Regions from separate parts of the Gordonia sp. Swx-4 genome, predicted to be linked through region 2. Evidence: riboswitches for the same ligand, from Rfam matches in the RefSeq annotation. Region 2 holds a riboswitch; the other holds the start of a gene.
The links. Region 2 has a riboswitch for thiamine pyrophosphate ahead of thiO (glycine oxidase ThiO). Riboswitches for the same ligand answer to the same signal wherever they lie in the genome.

Region 1 (9,661 bases), 1.0 Mb from region 2:
TACCCTCGGCGAGCGTCTTGCCCTCCTCGCGGGCGAGTTCCGCGCCCCATTCCTCGGCATTGCGCTCCAGGACGCCGGCAGCCTGCACGAGTACCCCACCGCGTTCGTGCGTGGACAGGCGTGACCACTCGGCCAGGCTGCGTCCGGCCGCGGTGACCGCGGCGTCGAGTTGGCGGATGCTCGCCCGACGCCCCACGGCCACGACGACGTTCGGGTCACCGGGACTGTCGCTGGTAAAGGGCGCGTCCTCGCCGTCGACCCATTGTCCGTCGATGAGGTTGTACAGGGACTCGACCGTCTCGGTCATCGTTCTCGCTTCCGTGGCAGCAGTCGGCCCGACAACCGGGCGGGATCACCGCCGAACAATACGTCCGCATCGGCACGCAAGGTCGTCGCCCGAGGGTACAAAACCTCGACCGCGGGTCACCCTGGCGTACAAGAACGCCAACGCCGGCAAGCGGCACCGCGGGCGCGCGGAAGCCGCCTGGTCACACCGGCGCGAGCTCGACGATCCCCGGGTGATGGTCGAGATAGTTCTTGGTGAACGAGCACACCGGCCGAAGCCGCGCGTTGCGCTCCCGGGCGAAGTGGATGACCGTCCGGGTGAGACGGGTGGCGAGCCCGTGACCGCTGTATTCGTCGTAGAGAACCGTGTGCAGAACGGTGATGGTGGTCTGACCGTCGACAGTCTCGATCGAGTAGCCGAGCACCCCGACGAGATCCCCCGCGACCCAGAGTTCGAACCTCTCGCGGTCGGGATTGTGCACCACCTGAGCGATCTGCTGCAGAATGGATCGCGCCGACTGCGGCGGCCGATGCCGGTTCTTGCGTAACACCTACATCTCCTCACGTGATCACTGTGGCGGGTCACCGGCAGGACGTCGCGGCTCGACGCAAGGGCCCCTGTGACTAGGGTCACACCCTACCTTACGGTTCCGTAACTGCCGAGACCTCCCGGTGATCCGGTGCAGTGAGCATCTGGGCGCATCGTCAGGTGTTGACCGACGTTGTAGGGTGGCGAACGCAACACAATCACACACGCGGGGGCTCTCACGATGACCGAGGGCTGAGATGGCGACGGGCGGTCGCCGACCGCTCGAACCTGTCCGGGTAATGCCGGCGTAGGGAGAACCATCATGGGCACACGTGTATCCACCGCACCCACCACTGCGACATTCACAGACGGCGGTCTGACCACCGGGCCGATCGAGGGCAGCTCCAAGCACTACCTCTCCGTCGATCACCTCCGTGTACCGCAGCGCCGAATCCACCTGACGAACGGTGAGCACCTCGACGTCTACGACACCTCCGGGCCGTACACCGACCCCGATGCCGTGATCGACGTGGAGCGCGGCCTGCCACCGACCCGGGACGCGTGGCACCGCCCGGAACCCGTCGACGGCGCGAGCACCCAACTCGCCTGGGCGCGAGCGGGGATCGTCACCGATGAGATGCGGTTCATCGCGGCACGGGAGGGCGTCGACCCCGACCTGGTCCGCTCCGAGGTGGCCATCGGCCGCGCCGTCATCCCGGCCAACCATCGTCATCCGGAGTCGGAGCCGATGATCATCGGCAAGCGGTTCGCGGTGAAGATCAATGCGAACATCGGCAATTCTGCGGTGCGCAGTTCGATCGCGGACGAGGTCGAGAAGATGGTGTGGGCCACCCGATGGGGCGCCGACACCATCATGGACCTGTCCACCGGCGCCGACATCCACACCACCCGGGAGTGGATTCTGCGCAACTCCCCCGTCCCCGTCGGGACCGTGCCGATCTACCAGGCCCTCGAGAAGGTGAACGGCGATCCCGTCGCTCTCACGTGGGAGATATACCGCGACACCGTGATCGAGCAGGCCGAGCAGGGTGTCGACTACATGACGGTGCATGCCGGAGTGCTTCTCCGCTATGTGCCGCTGACCGCCCGGCGGGTCACCGGCATCGTCTCGCGGGGCGGATCGATCATGGCCGCCTGGTGCCTGGCGCACCACGAAGAATCGTTCCTGTACACGCACTTCGACGAACTGTGCGAGATCTTCCGCCGCTACGACATCACCTTCTCCCTCGGCGACGGACTGCGTCCGGGGTCGATCGCCGACGCCAACGACGAGGCCCAGTTCGCCGAACTGCGCACCCTCGGCGAACTGACCTCCATCGCGAAATCCCATGGCGTGCAGGTGATGATCGAGGGCCCGGGACACATCCCGATGCACAAGATCGTCGAGAACGTGCGTCTCGAAGAAGAACTCTGCGAGGAGGCGCCGTTCTATACGCTCGGCCCCCTCGCCACCGACATCGCACCCGCCTACGACCACATCACCTCCGCGATCGGCGCGGCGATGATCGCCCAGGCGGGCACGGCCATGCTCTGCTACGTGACACCCAAGGAGCACCTCGGGCTGCCCGACCGGGACGACGTGAAGGTCGGCGTCATCACCTACAAGATCGCGGCCCACTCGGCGGATCTCGCGAAGGGACATCCGCGGGCGCAGGAACGTGATGACGCATTGAGCAAGGCGCGCTTCGAGTTCCGCTGGGTCGACCAGTTCAACCTCGCCCTCGACCCGGACACCGCCCGCGAGTATCACGATGAGACCCTGCCGGCCGAGCCTGCGAAGACCGCGCACTTCTGCTCGATGTGCGGTCCCAAGTTCTGCTCGATGCGGATCTCCGCCGACGTGCGCGCCTACGCGGAGGAGAACAACCTGGTGACCGCCGAAGACATCGACCGCAAGATCGCCGAAGGGATGGCGGCGAAGTCGGCCGAGTTCGCCGAGGCGGGCAACCGTGTGTACCTGCCGCTCGAAACCGGTCCCGGAGGTTCTGCGTGACCGACGTCGAGTTGCTGCCCGTCGCAGCACCGGGAGAGACCCCGGTCCGCGTGATGACCATCGCCGGATCGGATTCCGGCGGTGGTGCCGGCATCCAGGCCGACATGCGCACCTTCGCGCTGCTCGGCCTGCACGGCTGTGTCGCGGTCACCGCGGTCACCGTGCAGAACTCGCTGGGCGTCACCGGTTTCCAGGAGATCGCACCGGAGACCGTCGCCGCCCAGATCGCCACGGTCGCCGACGACATCGGCGTAGGCGCCGCCAAGACCGGCATGCTGGCGTCTGCACCGATCATCGACGCCGTCGTCGCGCAGTGCTCGGCGAGCGGTATCGGTCGCGACGGTTCCTCGCCGCTGGTCGTCGACCCGGTGTGCGCCTCGATGCACGGGAATCAACTACTCGCCGACTCCGCCCTGGACACCCTGCGCGACAACCTCTTCCCGCTGGCGACGGTGGTGACACCCAACCTCGACGAGGTGCGCCTCATCACCGGCATCGACGTCGTCGACACCGGCTCCCAGCGCGACGCAGCGAAGGCGCTGTTCGATCTCGGACCCGCGTGGGCGCTCGTCAAGGGAGGCCACCTGCGGTCGAGCGACCACTCCCCCGACCTGCTCTACGACGGCGCGGAGTTCATCGAGCTCAACCACGAGCGCATCGACACCGCCCACGACCACGGCGCGGGTGACACCCTCGCCGCGGCGATCACCTGCGCCCTGGCACACGGCTATTCGGTGCCCGACGCAGTCTGCTTCGCGAAGAAGTGGGTCACCCGCGGCCTGGCCGCCGCCTATCCGCTCGGCGCCGGCCACGGCCCGGTGAACCCGCTGTGGCGGGTGAGCGGCCCCTACTGACGCACCGCCGAGCGAACGATCTCGCCGATACGCACTTCGGTCCCGCGGTGCCGTTTCCTTCCCGCGTGCCGGCTAGCGCCCGCGGGAAGGAAACGGCACCGCGAGAGTAGGCGCAGACCTACTTCTCCCAGCCGATGTCCTCGATGGGACCGACGTAGAACTGTCCCGCTCCGTAATTGGCGAGCCCTTCCTTCACCGCGACCATGGACGGACCGTTGAAGAGGGGAAGGTTGGAGAACTGCGCGAAGGCCTCGCGCTCGAGTTCGTTCCCCGCCTTGATCTGGGCCATCGGGTCGCCGATCCTCGACATCGCACGGATCTGTGCGTCGAGTTCCGGGGACCCGGCACCGGCGGGGTTCAGCTGGGACCCCATGCACCACACCTGACAGAAGTAGGCCATGCCGAAGGGGTCGCTCGACGAGAAGCCGAGCAGGAGCACGTCGAACTCCTTGTTGACCACCACCTGTGAGAAGTCGGCCGACGGGCGTTGGCGGACAGCGAGGTCGACGCCCACCTTCTTCAGGATCGCCTGGAGCGCGCGTGACAGGTTCTGGGTCGTGGTGTCGTCGCCGATGTTGGGCAACTCCAGCGACAGCCGTCTCCCGTCCTTGCTGCGGATGCCGTCCCCACCCTCGGTCCACCCCGACCGGTCGAGCAGTTCCTCGGCTTTCGCCGGGTCGTAGGACAACACGTCCGACAGGTTGTCCTCGTATCCCGGTTGGAACGGGTACAGCGACAACGAACCGGGGAGTTCCTCCGTGTAGTTGAGGCCGGTGAACCTGATGCGCGACAGCGTCTCCCGGTCGACGGCGGAGAGCACGGCCTCACGGACGCGCCGATCGGACAGGATCGGGGTGTCGAGGTTGAGCACCAGCAACGACTGCTGCGGTGCGGCCGCGGTGCGAATGTCGATGCCGTTCATCGTGAGTGCCCGCGCGCGCGCGTCTTTGGCGGCCACCCCGGTCGCGTCGATCTCGCCGTTCTGGAAGGCGTTGAGCGCCGCCTGGGACTCCATCTGCCGGAAGATCCGTCGGTCGAGTTTGCCGGGTTTTCCCCACCACTTGGGATTTCGTTCGAAGACGACGGTCCCGTTGTCGGCGTCGTAGGAGGCGATCGTGAACGGTCCGGCGCCCCATTCGGGATGCGGCTTCCGGACATAGCCCTCGTTGTAGACGTCGGGATCGGCGGCCTTCGGGTGGAGCACGACGTTGAACAGGCCGTCGGGCCAGGCGTAGACGCCGTCGAAGCGCACGACGACCTCACGGTCGTCGGCGCCGCGGGTGACCGAGGCGATCTGGCTGTACCCGTCGGTGGAGCTGACGATGTAGCGATCGTCGATGCCCCGGCTCGTGCGCCAGGTCTCGACGAAGGCGCGGTAGTCGATCGGTGTGCCGTCGTTGAAGAAGGCCTTCGGGTTGATGGTGTAGGTGACCACGGTGTCCCGGCCGACGACCTCGGTACGGACGTCGGTGAGGTAGTCGGGATTCGGCGCGTACTGCCCGTCCGGCGAGAAGTAGGCGAGCACCGGGTTGTACCAGCGCCACAAGGCCAGGGTGTAGGCGTTGCCGTCGGCGTGGAAGGTGTTCCACTGGGCCGATACCTCCGCGAGCACGGTCGTGAGACTGCCGCCGTCCTCGAGATTCTCCCGGGGTTGCAGGTTGAGCGAGGCTCCTTCGGTCTTCACCGCCCCGGTGTCGATCGCGGCACCGCAACCGGTGATGCAGGCGATGGTCACGGCCATCGCGGCGATGATCACCGACCAGCGCTTCACCGGTCCACCTCCAGGAAATGGCATGCCGCTCTGTGGTCGACAGCAGGAGCACCGTGCTGATCCGTCGGCCGCAGTAGGGGTACGACCGTCCGACACCGCTCGCGACGCTCCTCGCCGAGCCGGGCGTGCAACGGGCACCTGGTGGTGAAACTGCATCCGACGATCTCGTCTGTCGCACTGGGCTGTTCGCCGGTCAGGACGATGCGCTGCCGCTCGCGTTCGACGCGCGGGTCCGGAATGGGCACTGCCGACAAGAGTGCCCGGGTGTAGGGATGCGCGGGTTCGGCGAAGACCGCCTCGGTGGGCCCTGACTCCACGATCGAACCCAGATACATCACCGCGACGCGGTCGGCGAGATGTCGGACCACGGAGAGATCGTGGGCGACAACCAGATACGCCACGTCGCCGTCGGCTTGGAGGTGACGGATCAGGTTGACGACGTCCGCCTGCACGGAGACGTCGAGGGCCGACAGCGGCTCGTCGAGGACGATCAGATCGGGGTCGGTGGCGAGTGCCCGCGCGATGGCGAGACGTTGTCGCTGGCCGCCGGAGAAGGCGGCGGGGAAACGGTCGGCGTGAACGGGATCCAGCCCGACGCGCCGCATGAGACCCGTGACCCTCTCCTCCGTCTCCGCTCTCGGAACCCCCAGCGCGCGAAGCGGTTCGGCGATGATGTCGAAGGCGGTGAACCGAGGGTCGAGCGCATCCGACGGGTCCTGGAAGACGATCGACGTCTTCTGGCGCAACGCGCGGGCCTCGCGTGAACGGACCGCCGCCGGGTCCACCCCGCCGATCCGGACGACGCCCTCGGGCTGCGCGAAGTCCATGATCTCCAGCAGAGTCGTCGACTTGCCGCTGCCCGACTCTCCGACGAGGGCCATCGACTCACCGCTCCGGATGTCGAAGCTGATCCCGTTGACGGCCCGCACCGAACCCACCCGACGCTTGAGGAAACCGCTCGTCAGCGGGAAGACCTTGGTCATGTCCACCACATCGAGGACGGTCGCACGTTCCTGCCGGTCGGTCACTGCCGGCGACGCCGCCGGCACATCGGGCGGCGGGAACACCGGCTCACCACTGATCCGGCCGTCGCCGTCGATCTCCTCCACGCGGATACACGCCGCCCGGTGGCCGCCGGCCACCTCCGCCAGCGCCGGTTCGCTACCGCGGCAGTCATCGATCGCGACGGGACACCGTGGCGCGAACTGACATCGGTCTGCCACGTCGATGAGAAGCGGAGGCGTCCCCGGGATGGGGATGAGCGCATCGGTCCGATGGTCCACCCGCGGCACCGCTCCCAGCAATCCGATCGTGTACGGCATCCGCGGTCCGCCGAAGAGCGTGTCGACGTCGGCGGTCTCCACCGCCCGCCCGGCGTACATCACCACTACATCGTCGGCATGACCCGCGACGACGCCGAGATCGTGCGTGATCAACAGCATCGCGGCGCCGCTCTCCCGTCGCGCCGTGGCCAGCACATCGAGGATCTGTGCCTGGATGGTCACGTCGAGCGCGGTGGTCGGTTCGTCGGCGATGATCACCGACGGGTCGTTGGCGATCGCCATCGCGATCATCACACGCTGCCGCATCCCGCCGGACAACTCGTGCGGAAAAGCCCTGGCGCGTCGCTGCGGATCGCCGATCCCGACCAGGTCGAGCAGTTCGACCGAGCGCGACCAGGCCTGTTTGGCGGTGATGGACTGATGGGCCCGCAGCGCCTCGGAGATCTGCGCTCCCACGGTGAACACCGGGGTCAGCGACGACAGCGGGTCCTGGAAGACCATCGCGATCTCCGAACCCCGGACCGCGGACATCTTCTTGTCCGACAACCCGATCAGTTCTCGACCCCGCAGTGCGACCGATCCGCTGATGTGCGCACTGTCCGGTAGCAGTCCCGAAACCGCCAGTGCCGAAACCGATTTCCCTGATCCGGATTCGCCGACGATGGCGGTGGTCCGGCCGGCCCGCAGGTCGAAGTCGAGACCGCGGACGGCGGCGACGACGCCTGCCTCGCTGCCGAAATCCACTGTCAGGTCCCGGACCGTCAGCACCGCATCGGGATTCGTCATCGACGGGCACCTCCACTCGACGAAGGGTCGAAGGCGTCGCGCAGGCCATCGGCGATGAGCGCCATCGAGACCGTGAGGAGCGCCAGCGCGGCCGCGGGGAACCAGAACAGCCACGGCGACGCGGCCAGCGTCCCGGCACCCGCCTGCAGCAGTGAGCCGAGGGTGACGTCGGGGATCTTCACACCGAACCCGAGGAACGACAGCCCGGTCTCGGCGAGCACCGCGGCCACCACGCCGAGGGCGAAGTTGATGACCAGCAACGACGCGATGTTGGGGCAGGATGTGCCGGAGGATGATGGTCACCGGGGACACGCCCAGATACTTTGCGGCGGCGACATAGTCGCGCTCGCGGACGGTCAGCGCCAGGGAATGGATCACGCGCGCCAGCATCATCCAGCCGAACGCGATGAGCACGACGATCAACCACCGCCAGTCACCACCGGTGCTGTTGGAGACCAGGGCGAGGATGAGGAACGTCGGCACCACGAGGAGCAGGTAGACGACGCCCAGCACGACGCGCTGCACCCAACCGCCGAAGTAGGCGGCGAGCCCGCCGAGGAACGCGGCGATCGCGGTCGTCCCGATCGACACGGCCAGGGCGATCGTCAGCGAACGTTGGAGTCCGTGCACCACCTGCGCGTACAGATCGTTGCCGGCGTCGTTGGTACCGAACCAGTGGGCGCCATCCGACCCGTGCGTCGACGGCGGGAAGCCGATCGCCAGGAAATCGGTGTCGGTGTAGGAGTACGCGGTGAACAGTCCGCCGAAGACGCCGAACAGCACGAGCAGGACGAAGATGGCCAGGCCCAGCAGCGCGGACCGGTTGCGCGCGTACCGTCTGGCGAAGATCTTGACCCGGCCGCTGCGCCGCCGGGCCAGTGGCGCCGACGCGGTGTCCGATTCGTCGAGGACACCGCCTGTCTCACCCATGATCGGGGCGGTCGCGTCGAGGTGACCGGACTGCGGCCCGCGCGGTTCCGGCGGCATCATCGCCATCTCAGCTCACCCGGACTCTCGGATCGAGGTAGACCACGGCGAGGTCGGCGAGGATCGCACCGACCGCGGTGGCCAGGGCACCGAATGCGGCGACGGCGACGACGCCGTGGATGTCGTTGGTGTTGATCGAGGTGACGAAGTACCGGCCCATCCCCTCCCAGCCGAAGATGGTCTCGGTGAGGACCGCGCCGGTGAACACCGCGGGGATCGCGAAGGCGATACCGACCGCAACCGGGATGATGGCCGTGCGCAACGCATGTCGTCGAACAGCCACCCCACGGGTGAGTCCCTTCGCACGTGCCGTGCGGACATAGTCGGCGTTGATGGTGTCGAGCACCATCGAACGCTGGAGCAGATGCAGTCCGGCGTACTGGATCACGACCAGGGTGATGTTCGGGAGGATGAGGTGCTGGATGCGGTCCAGCAGCACCGGGAAAAATCCCTCGACCCCCACGCTGGCGGCCCCGGAGACGTAGACGACGCTGTGGCCGAGGGACTGATTGAGCGAGATGGCGGCGAGCACGATGCCCAGGCCGACGACGGGAACCGGCAGGTTGATCATCGCTATCGAGATGAACTGCCACGCACGGTCGGCGAGCTTGTACTGGCGGAGGGCCGTGTAGACGCCCAGGGCGATACCCAGCAGGGTGGAGATGACGGTGGCGGCGGCGAGCAGCTGCACCGAGGAGACCAGCCGGAAACCGATCTCGCTGTTGACGCTCTCACCGACCGGCGTCGACCCCCAATCCCAGTGCAACACCACGCCGGTCAGCCAGTTCCACCAACGCTCGACCAGCGGGGTCTTGTCGTTGAGGTTGTGGGAGGACAGCGTGGCGTCGACGACGCTCTCCGGCAACGGGGGTCGCCGGACGGCGTAATTGGATCGGGGGTCGAGGAACCAGGTGGCCAGGAAATAGGTCAGATTGGTTGCGAGGAAGACGAGGACAGCCCAGGCCGCGATGCGTTTACACAGGTATCCGATCACCGCGGCTCCAGGTCGTCGTCAGGTCGGTGTCACCCGACCGTAGCGTGACTCAAGCCGCTCCGCCGAGAGCCTTCGCCTTGAGGTGCTCGAACTCTTCGGGGGTGATGGCACCGGAGTCGAGGAGAGCCTTCGCCTCGGTGATCTGCTGGGTCGGAGAG
Region 2 (9,661 bases):
AGCGACTTCTCCGGATCACCCGAGGTGATCTGTTTGAGCGTCTGACCGCCGATGTACTCCATGACGATGTAACCGAAACGCTCACCGTCGTCGCTGATGTGTTCGACGAAGTTGTAGATCTTGACGATGCCCGGATGGTTCACCGACGCCAGGAACTGCCGCTCGGCCACGGCGACGCGTTGGGCCTCCGAATCAGAGGAATTCAGAAGTCCTTTCAGAACGACGGGCCGGTCGCTGACGTTGCGGTCGATGGCCAGGTAGATCCATCCGAGGCCGCCGTGGGCGATGGCGCCGGCGATCTCGTACTGGTCCGCGACCAGTGTCCCCTGGGCGAGTCCCGGCACGAACGAGTACCGCGCACCGCAGTTGGCGCAGTCGCCGGTGGGTGGGCCCTCGCCTTCGCCCTCGAGTCGCCCGACGGGTTTGCCGCAGCGCCAACAGAATCGCTTGCCCTCGGCGATCACCGGATCGTCGATGACCGCGTCCTCGGGTTCGATGTCGGTGATCTTCGGCATCTCGACCAGGCCGCTGCCCAGACGGCGCTCGTGGACCGGCGGGCGACGCCGTGGGACGAGTCGCCGCCCGAGCGGACCCGAATCCGGTTCCGGTGTCGCCCGGGTACGGACGACCCGGTCGGTCCGGCCGTCGAAGCGATCCTGCGGCGCGATGCCGACGGTGAATGCGGGTGCGGCCGCCTGTGTCCCGACATCGGGGTCGGTCACCGCGCGGGGTCTGGTGGTGTCGTCGGCGGTGTTGTCGCCCTCGGCCATGAGTGCGTCGAGATCGACCTTCTGCGTGCCGACTTCGACGACCTGGTCGGTGGTGCCCTCGTCGGGGGAACGGACGTCGGTCGTGTGGTCGTCGGTCGTGTGGTCGTCGGGGGTGTGCCGGTCGGTGTCCGTCGCGTCGTCACCCATCAGGTCGGCGAGCGAGACGCGCTGGGTACCGACCTCCTCCGGGGTGTCGGGGGTGGGTGCGTCCGGACCCTCGGGTCCGTGAGGGTCTGCCTGGGATGGTTCGCCGGCGTAGTCCATGGGCATCAGTCCCGGTAGTACGGCTGCGGAGCGCCGAATCCACTGTCGAGGATGGTGAGCCAGCGATCGCGGATCTGTTGCCAGCGCCCGGTCGCGCGGGCGCGTTCGAGGACCCCGTTGACGAAGCGGACCATGTCGTCCTCGCCCTTCGGGATGCCCACGCCGTAGAACTCCTCACCGAGGCTGGGGCCGACGACCCGGACCCACGGGTCCTGCGCGGCGAGCCCGGCGAGGATGGCGTCGTCGCTGGTGACCGCGTCGACCTGACCCTGCTGCATGAGCACGAGGCAGTCGGCCCAGGTGGTGGTGCTGACGATCCGCACCCGCGGCTGGATGGACTGCATCCGGCCGATCGAGGTGGTGCCGCGTGCGGCGCAGACCCGCTTGTCGGCGAGCTGGGACGGTCCGACGATGTTCGAGTTACGGAACGACAGGATACGTTGCGACGCCACGTAATACGGGGCCGAGAACGAGATGTCGCGGAGGCGGTCGCAGGTGATGCTCATCGTCTTGATGACGACGTCGACGGTCTTGTCCCGCAACGCGTCGATGCGTTGCGCGGAGCTGAGCACCTGGAATTCGACGCGGTTCGGGTCGCCGAAGATCGCACCCGCGATCTCGCGGGCGATGTCGACGTCGAAGCCCTCGATGTCGCCGGAGATGGGGTCCCGGAAGCTGAACAGGTTGGACCCGATGTCGAGTCCGACGATGAGCCGCCCGCGTTCGAAGATGCCGGCCATCGTCGAGTTCGGCGGCATGCGTCCGGGCGCCGGCATCTGGGCGGGTGGGCGCAGGGTGAGGGTCGCGTTGCACGCCTCCGAACTCGGCGGCGGCTCGACCGGCACGTCGGTCTGGACGCCGGGCAACACCAGCGGTCCGGCGGTCGCGGTCGGAGGCGGTGCGTCCGGGGCGGGAAACCGGACACAGCCCGTGGCGACCAGAGCCACGAGCAGGAGGACCGCAACGACCAGCGGTCGCCGCGAGCGGGCGGGGCCGGACAGATGGAATCGGGGGCGGGTCATCGGTACTCCCGTATTCGGGGGACGAGTCCGCCGACGATCGCGACGGCGGCGAGGACCGCGAGCAGGAGTATCCCGGTCCCGGTGAAGCCGAGTACGCGCTGAGCGGTGTTGATGTCGTCGCGGAACGACGTTCGCGCGGTGGTGATCGCGTCGACGAGTGCACTGTCCACGGCTGTATACGCGCGGGCCGAGCTGTTCAGCCCGTCCCCGACGGTGAGTTGCCGGGCGCGGTCGAAGTTGCCGGTCTGGATGTACCGCCGGACGCCGGCATCGGTGCGTCTCCACTCCGCCAGCGCCGAGCTCACCGTGTCGAGCTGCTCCGCCGACACCGATCCGGTCTCCTTGGATGTGCGGACGTCGTCGACGATGCCGCCGATCTTGGCGGTCGTCGCGGCGAAGGTGCGTTCCAGCCCACCCTGATCGCCGCGGCGGATGAGGGACAGGGTCTCGGCCGATCGCGCCTGCTGGGTCAGGATGCGCGCGGCGGTGAGTTCGCGGAGCGGGTCGGCGCCGTCGGTCCGGGCGTTGCTGGTCGCGGCGACCGACATCAGGCCGGACGCGAGCAGCCACACCGTCCCCAGGAAGAGCGCGCCGATCGCGGCGACCAGTCCGATGTTGAATCGGCGGCGGGTCCTGCGTGCCAGGTAGCGGGACGTCAGCACCATGGCCGTGAGCAGCAGCAGCAGGGGGATGTAGACCGTCCACGGCGGGCGGGTCAGCGAATGCTGCGGATCGGCGATCGCCATCGAACGTCGCTCGTAGAGGCGCTGGGCGGCCGGCAGGATCTTGTCCTGCATCAACGACGACGCCTGGCCCAGGTACGCCGACCCGACTGGATTGCCCAACCGGTTGTTGGTACGGGCCGTCTCGATGAGCCCGCTGTAGACCGGGATCGACGTCGACAGGGTGTCGAGGTCCGACGACAGGGCCCGCTCGGTGGCGTCCTCCGTCATCCCCGGTCCCGGTTCGCTCGAGGTTCCGGTCGCGAGAATCAACGACGACGCTGCCGTCGCCAGCGCGTCGGAGTAGCGTTGCCGCAGCTCCGGCGTCTCCAGGCCGCCCGAGATGAACGCGGCGTTCGCGGACGCGTCGGCGATCGACAGGGAGCTGTAGAGAACCTGCGCGGCCTCGGCGAGCGGTTCGGTGCGATCGATCAGGCGCTGCAGGGTCTGGGTGCGGTCTTCGAGCACGGTCGAGGCGTACAGGCCGGTGGTCACGCAGCCGAGGAAGAGGATGACGCAGATGATGATCAGCTTGCCCGGCGTGGTGACCGAGTAATGCCGCAGCGTTTGGAACGGTGACTGCGCACGCTCGCGGGCCGTGGCGACGAGCTCTCGACGATCGGCGAGGACCTGGCGGATCGGCGGCGACGACTGGGCGGGACGGATCATGCGACCGCCACGGGTGAGTGCCGTCCGCACGGAGGACGCATCGCCGGTCACCTAGCTGATCCCCTTCTCGAACGCTGGATCGTCTCCGGTGTGGCCGCTCGGTCGCCGGTCCCCGTTCCGGCTCCCGCGACCTATAAGAAGAAATGACTCATCGGGGTCATCGCTCACCGGGTCGTGCGTGTTTCAGCCTATGCCATCGGGGAGGGTTCCTCCGGGCATCGCCGTCGCCACGCCGACGGGTTCGTGATCGCCCTGGCAGGTCGCGCGTGTCTCACTTACGGTGGAGGAAATCCGGCGATCGGCTCGTCGGGCGGCAAGGAGGCGTGGTGCGCGGAGACGGCGACGGCTGGCTGATCGATCCCGACGGTTCACGGTATTGGGGTGTTCACGGCGCGGCGGGTCTGCTGCTCCGGGCGCCGCTGACCGACGGCGCGACCGGCGTTCTGCTCCAGCATCGCGCCGCGTGGTCGCACCAGGGCGGCACCTGGGCCCTGCCCGGCGGTGCGCGCGACTCCCACGAGGGCGCCATCGACACCGCGATGCGGGAAGCCGAGGAGGAAGCCGGCATCGACAGCGCCGACCTTCGTGTCGTCGCCGCCGTCGTCACCCACGAGTCACCGGGCGGCTGGACCTACACGACGGTCATCGCCGAGACCGATGCGCCGGTCCGCACGGTCGCCAACTTCGAGTCGACGGAACTGCGCTGGGTCGAAGAACAGCACGTCGATCAGCTCCCGCTGCATCCGGCGTTCGGCCGGGCCTGGCCCACCCTGCGCGAGCGGATCGCCGCACTCGACCCGCAGGGTTAGGGGCTGAGCAGCCGGTTGGCGCCGGAGATCAGCGCGGCGATGTTCGCCTCGTCCCCGGTCCTGCCCTCGCCGAAGGCCCACGCCTGCCGACCGTTGTTCTCACACAGCAGGAACGTGGCGATCGCCCCGTCGACCTCGCGCTGGTGCAGCCGCAGGATCTGAACGGGTGCGCCGAGGTCGTACAGGATCGACGTCATCGCGCCGAGCGGTCCGGCGGCGACAGCGCTGCACGACATGAGGCGATCGGCGATCGCGATGGTCGCGCGGCATTCGACGAGGTCCTGCCGCGCCGGTGCGACCGACCACGATCCGAGCCGGATGGCTCCGTTGCCCGCGTACTCGTCGGTGAAGTGTTGCCAGCTCATCCCGATGGCCTCCTCGCGCATACCCGCGGGCAGCGGACGGCCGAAGTGTTCGGTGATGGGATCTCCCGACGGCGCGGTCGTGTGCCCGTGTCGTGAGAAGGATGGGTGAGGCAGATGAAGAAGGTGCATCTCGAAAGCCGATTTCGGTCGAAGAACGGATGACCGACAAGAGCGTGCAACCGACCCGCAGCGGGGGGTCGGTCAGAATCAGACCCCGCTGCGGCGGGTTACGAGCGCGCTCTTGATGCACATCATGATCGGTCCAGGCTAGACCGCGGTGTCCGGATCAGGCAAACGGATTCCGCCTCGGCAGTCCACTCTGACAACCGACCCTGAGGACCACCCCTGGGCTACCACCGGCCGAGGAGGTCGGCGGCCGCGGCAGCGGGATCGGTGGCGGCGGTGATCGCCCGCACCACGACGATCCGGCGGGCACCTGCGGCGGTCACCTCCGGCACCCGCGGGGCGTCGATGCCGCCGATGGCGAACCACGGCTTGCCGGGCGCGGCGCCGGCGGTCGTCGTCACCAGGTCGAGGCCGGCAGCACTGCGACCAGGCTTGGTGGGCGTGGTCCAGCACGGGCCGACGCAGAAGTAGTCGACGTCGGGGTCGGCGGTTGCGGCCGCGGCCTGCTCGCGGTCGTGGGTGGACGCCCCGATGATCGTGTCGGGGCCGACGATCCGGCGCGCCACCTCCGGCGGCAGGTCGCCCTGTCCGACGTGGAGGACGTCGGCGCCCGAGAGAGCGGCGATGTCCGCGCGGTCGTTGACCGCCAGCAACGCGCCATGGGCGTCGACGACGCCCCGCAGCGCGGCGAGGATCTCGAGCTCCTCACGGGCCTCGAGCGTGCCGAACTTCTTCTCGCCCGCCGACCCCTTGTCGCGTAGCTGCACGATGTCGACGCCGCCGGCGAGGGCGGAGCCGACGAAGTCGAGCAGGTCGCCGCGCTCGCGTCGCGCGTCGGTGCACAGATAGAGCCGGGCGGAATCAAGGCGGCGGCGCGATTCGGAAGCAGTCGTCACGGCGACCAGGCTAGCCCTGCGTCGACCGGCCGGGCGTAGGGTGGACCGCGAGAACACACGGGAGCCCGGGCAGGCGGGCTGAGAGTGCGGACCCCTCCGCAGACCGTCGAACCTGATCCGGGTCATTCCGGCGAAGGAAGGTGATCTGGCTTGAGCAACACCCCAGCACGACTCGACCGTGCGCTCACCGTCGTCGGCGGTGGCGTGATCGGTCTGACCTGTGCGCTCGCCGCCGCCGACGCCGGCTGGCAGGTGTTCGTCGTCGACGCCGGTCACGACGAGCGGGCCTCATGGGTTGCGGGCGGGATGCTCGGCTCGCTGGGCGAGGGACATCCGGGGGAGGAGGCCGCGCTCGCGCTGTCGGTCGAATCGGTGCGGCGCTGGCCGACGCTGGTGAAGCGGCTCGCCGACCCCGCGATCGTGACGGCCACCGACTCCCTGTTCGTCGCCGGTTCGGCAGCCGACGCCGAGTACCTGCGCCATCTCGCCGACTTCGTCTGGGCCAATCAGCCGCGCACCGACGCCACGCTCAGCACGGTGACGGGTCGTGAGATCCGTTCCCTGGAGCCGTCGTTGAGTTCGCGGCTCGTCGGCGGCTACCGGGCGGTCGGGGAGTGGTCGATCGACAACCGACGGCTGCTGGCGACCCTGCGCAGCGCCGGGGCCGCGGTCGGGGTGCGGTTCATGGATGCACGGGTGGAGAGCCTCGCCGACGTCCGCGAACAGGCCGGCCCGCGAGATCAGATCCTCCTCGCCGCCGGACTCGCCACGGCGGCACTGCTTCCCGAGGTGCCCCTCCACGCGGCCAAGGGGGAGATCCTCCGCTTGCGTCGGACACGGTGGTCGGTTCCGCCGCCCGGGCACGTGGTCCGGGCCCGGCTCCACGGCCGGGCGGTCTACCTGGTCCCGCGCGAGGACGGGATCGTGGTCGGCGCAACGCAATACGAGGCCGGTGACTTCGGCGACCGCACTCCGCAGGCAGGTGGCGTCGCCGATCTGCTCGCCGACGCGATCGAGGTCATGCCGGGACTGCGCACCTACGAACTGACCGAGGCGGGCGCCGGACTACGGCCGTGCACCGCCGACGGACTGCCGATCGTGGAGCGGATCGACGACCGTACAGTGGTCGCGACCGGCCACGGCCGCAACGGCATCGTTCTCGCACCGGGCACGGCGGACAGGGTGCTCGGGATTCTGGAAGGAGCATCCGCGTGACCATCACCGTGAACGGAGAGAACCTCGACGTGGGCGACGACGAGTCGGTGAAGGATGTCGTCACCCGCCTCGGACTGCCTGACCGCGGGATCGCGGTGGCCGTCGACGGCGCAGTCGTACCGCGAGGACGATGGTCGGAACACACGATGACCTCGGGAGCCGTAGTGGAGATCGTGACGGCGGTGCAAGGTGGCTGAGTCCGGCATCATCGACGGCGCAGACGTTTCCGAGGCAGACCCGCTTCGGATCGCCGGCCGCGAGTTCTCCTCCCGCCTCATCACCGGAACCGGTGGCGCGACGAATCTCGCGTCCCTCGAGCGTGCACTCGTCGCGTCGGGTACCGAACTCACGACCGTCGCCGTGCGTCGCGTCGACGCCGCGTCGGGGACGGGGGTGTTCGACCTGCTGCGCCGCCTGGACATCGCGGTCCTGCCCAACACCGCCGGATGCCACACCACCGCCGAGGCGGTGCTCACCGCGCAGTTGGCCCGCGAGGCGTTCGAGACGAACTGGGTGAAGCTCGAGGTGGTGGCCGATGAACGCACCCTGATGCCGGATGCCGTCGAACTCGTCGACGCCGCAGCCGCATTGGTGGCGGACGGATTCGTCGTGCTCGCCTACACCAACGACGACCCGGTCCTCGCTGCGCGACTCGCCGACCTCGGCGTCGCCGCGGTCATGCCACTCGGCTCACCGATCGGGACCGGACTCGGAATCCTCAACCCGCACAACATCGAGATGATCATCGACCACTGTTCCACGGCCTTCGACGATCCCCTCCCGGTGATCCTCGACGCCGGTATCGGCACCGCCAGCGACGCCGCTTGTGCGATGGAACTCGGTTGCGACGGAGTGCTTCTCGCGACCGCCGTCACCCGTGCGGAGAATCCGGAGCGAATGGCGACCGCGATGCGGCATGCGGTGATCGCCGGACGACTCGCCGCACGGGCGGGTCGCATCCCGAAACGGTTCTGGGCGCGGGCATCGTCGCCGACGCCGGAGCGGGGCTGATCCCACGCAACTGCCTGCTGCCCGACCCGCCCTTTGCTGCCTGAGGTGCGGGGAGCGCAAGCGACGAGCCTCGAGGGCCCGGTGTGTCGCAACCACCCGGCGCACCCCCGGTCGGCGGCTATGGTCGACTCGTGTTGCGGGTAACGAATCTGACGAAGGACTTCGGGAGTCAGCGCGCGGTCGACAACCTCACCTTCGAGGTGGGGCCGGGGCGGGTCACCGGCTTCCTGGGGCCCAACGGTGCTGGTAAGTCGACGACGATGCGCATGATGCTCGGACTCGACCGTCCGACGTCGGGGACCGCGACCATCGACGACGTGCCGTACTGCGATCTCGACCATCCGCTGCGCCAGGTCGGTGCGCTGCTCGACGCACACTGGGTCCACCCCAATCGGAGTGCGCGTTCGCATCTGCGTTGGCTCGCCGCGAGCAATCGGATTCCGAAGTCCCGGGTGGACGAGGTGCTCGAGATCGTCGGCCTGGCGTCGGTGGCCCGGAAGCGTGCCGGTGGGTTCTCGCTCGGTATGTCGCAGCGGCTCGGACTCGCGGGTGCGCTGCTCGGCGACCCGCACACCCTGTTGTTCGACGAACCGGTCAACGGGCTCGATCCCGAGGGCATCGTGTGGATTCGGGGCTTCATGCGGCAGTTGGCCGCCGAAGGCCGCACCGTACTCGTCTCCAGCCATCTGCTGACCGAGATGTCGCTGACGGCAGACCATCTCGTCGTCATCGGTCGTGGGCGTCTCATCGCCGACTGCTCGGTCGGTGAGTTCACCGGCCGGGCCCGGCAATCGGTGCGGGTGCGCGGACCCGAACTCGAGAAGCTGCACACCGCACTGGCGAAGGCCGGCCTCGCGCCGGCGCCCGGTGCACCCGACGCCCACGGGCGGCCGGTGATGCGGGTACCCGACACGACGACCGACCGCGTCGGGGACATCGCCGCCGCGGCCGGCGTGACGCTGCACGAGCTCGCCGCCGAATCGGCCTCGCTGGAGGAGGTGTTCATGTCTATGACCGCCCACGCCGTCGACTATCACGGTGGCGACGGCTTCCGGTCCGTCGAATCCGGTCCGGGCACCCCGGAAGGGAGCCGGCGATGATCGGCCAGGCGCTCGCGGCGGTTGACGCCGAACGCATCAAGCTGTCGAGCACCCGTGCCCCGTACTGGTGCCTCGCGATGGTGGTCCTGTTCGGCATCGGCGTTGCGGTCCTGCTCGGTTGGCTGCTGTCGGGCGGTTACGCCGACTCGGCGTCGGTAGACACCCGGACCATCGACTACCTGGTCGGCGTCAACCAGTTCGGGGCCGCGGTCTTCGCGATCATGGCCGTCCTGGGCGTGACCACCGAATACCGGTTCGGCACCATCCGGCCGACCTTCGCCGCAGTAGCCCGACGGCCCCTCGTGATCCTCGCGAAGACCGTCGTGTTCGGTGGACTCACCTTCGTGGTGGCCGCGATCGTGGGGCTCCTCGGTGTCGTTCTGGGGCAGGCGCTCACCGGTAACGGCATCGCGCTCGGTGGTCCGGACACGATACGACAGCTCTGGGGCACGCCGGTTTTCGCGATGCTGTGCGCACTGATCGGGCTCTCGGTGGGTGCTCTCGTACGGCATTCCGCCGGAGCGGTGGCGATCGTGCTGGGATGGATGTTCGCGCTCGAACGCATCCTGTCGGTGCTCCCGCGTATCGGCGAGAACATCACGCCGTTCCTGCCGTTCCTCAACGGCTGGAACTTCTTGTCCGGCGGCGACCCCACCTTCCACTGGAACGCCTACGGCTCTTTGGCGTACTTC

Region 1: linked by a shared signal. The riboswitch ahead of thiC (phosphomethylpyrimidine synthase ThiC) and the one ahead of thiO (glycine oxidase ThiO) in region 2 are both predicted to bind thiamine pyrophosphate.

The regions. Positions count from the first base shown of each region.
Region 1 is NZ_CP128197.1:591,798-601,458, reverse strand. It holds gene PWF70_RS02740 (aldehyde dehydrogenase family protein) at 1-307, opposite strand, end outside; gene PWF70_RS02735 (GNAT family N-acetyltransferase) at 489-836, opposite strand; TPP riboswitch at 1,031-1,145, shown strand; gene thiC (phosphomethylpyrimidine synthase ThiC) at 1,137-2,828, shown strand; gene thiD (bifunctional hydroxymethylpyrimidine kinase/phosphomethylpyrimidine kinase) at 2,825-3,682, shown strand; gene PWF70_RS02720 (ABC transporter family substrate-binding protein) at 3,801-5,453, opposite strand; gene PWF70_RS02715 (dipeptide ABC transporter ATP-binding protein) at 5,450-8,518, opposite strand; gene PWF70_RS02710 (ABC transporter permease) at 8,520-9,503, opposite strand; gene PWF70_RS02705 (SHOCT domain-containing protein) at 9,553-9,661, opposite strand, start outside.
Region 2 is NZ_CP128197.1:4,761,611-4,771,271, reverse strand. It holds gene PWF70_RS21625 (serine/threonine-protein kinase) at 1-1,040, opposite strand, end outside; gene PWF70_RS21620 (glutamate ABC transporter substrate-binding protein) at 1,040-2,056, opposite strand; gene PWF70_RS21615 (GlnX family signal transduction membrane protein) at 2,053-3,498, opposite strand; gene PWF70_RS21610 (NUDIX hydrolase) at 3,774-4,256, shown strand; gene PWF70_RS21605 (hypothetical protein) at 4,253-4,621, opposite strand; gene thiE (thiamine phosphate synthase) at 4,972-5,643, opposite strand; TPP riboswitch at 5,691-5,800, shown strand; gene thiO (glycine oxidase ThiO) at 5,794-6,858, shown strand; gene thiS (sulfur carrier protein ThiS) at 6,855-7,055, shown strand; gene PWF70_RS21585 (thiazole synthase) at 7,048-7,869, shown strand; gene PWF70_RS21580 (ABC transporter ATP-binding protein) at 8,001-8,969, shown strand; gene PWF70_RS21575 (ABC transporter permease) at 8,966-9,661, shown strand, end outside.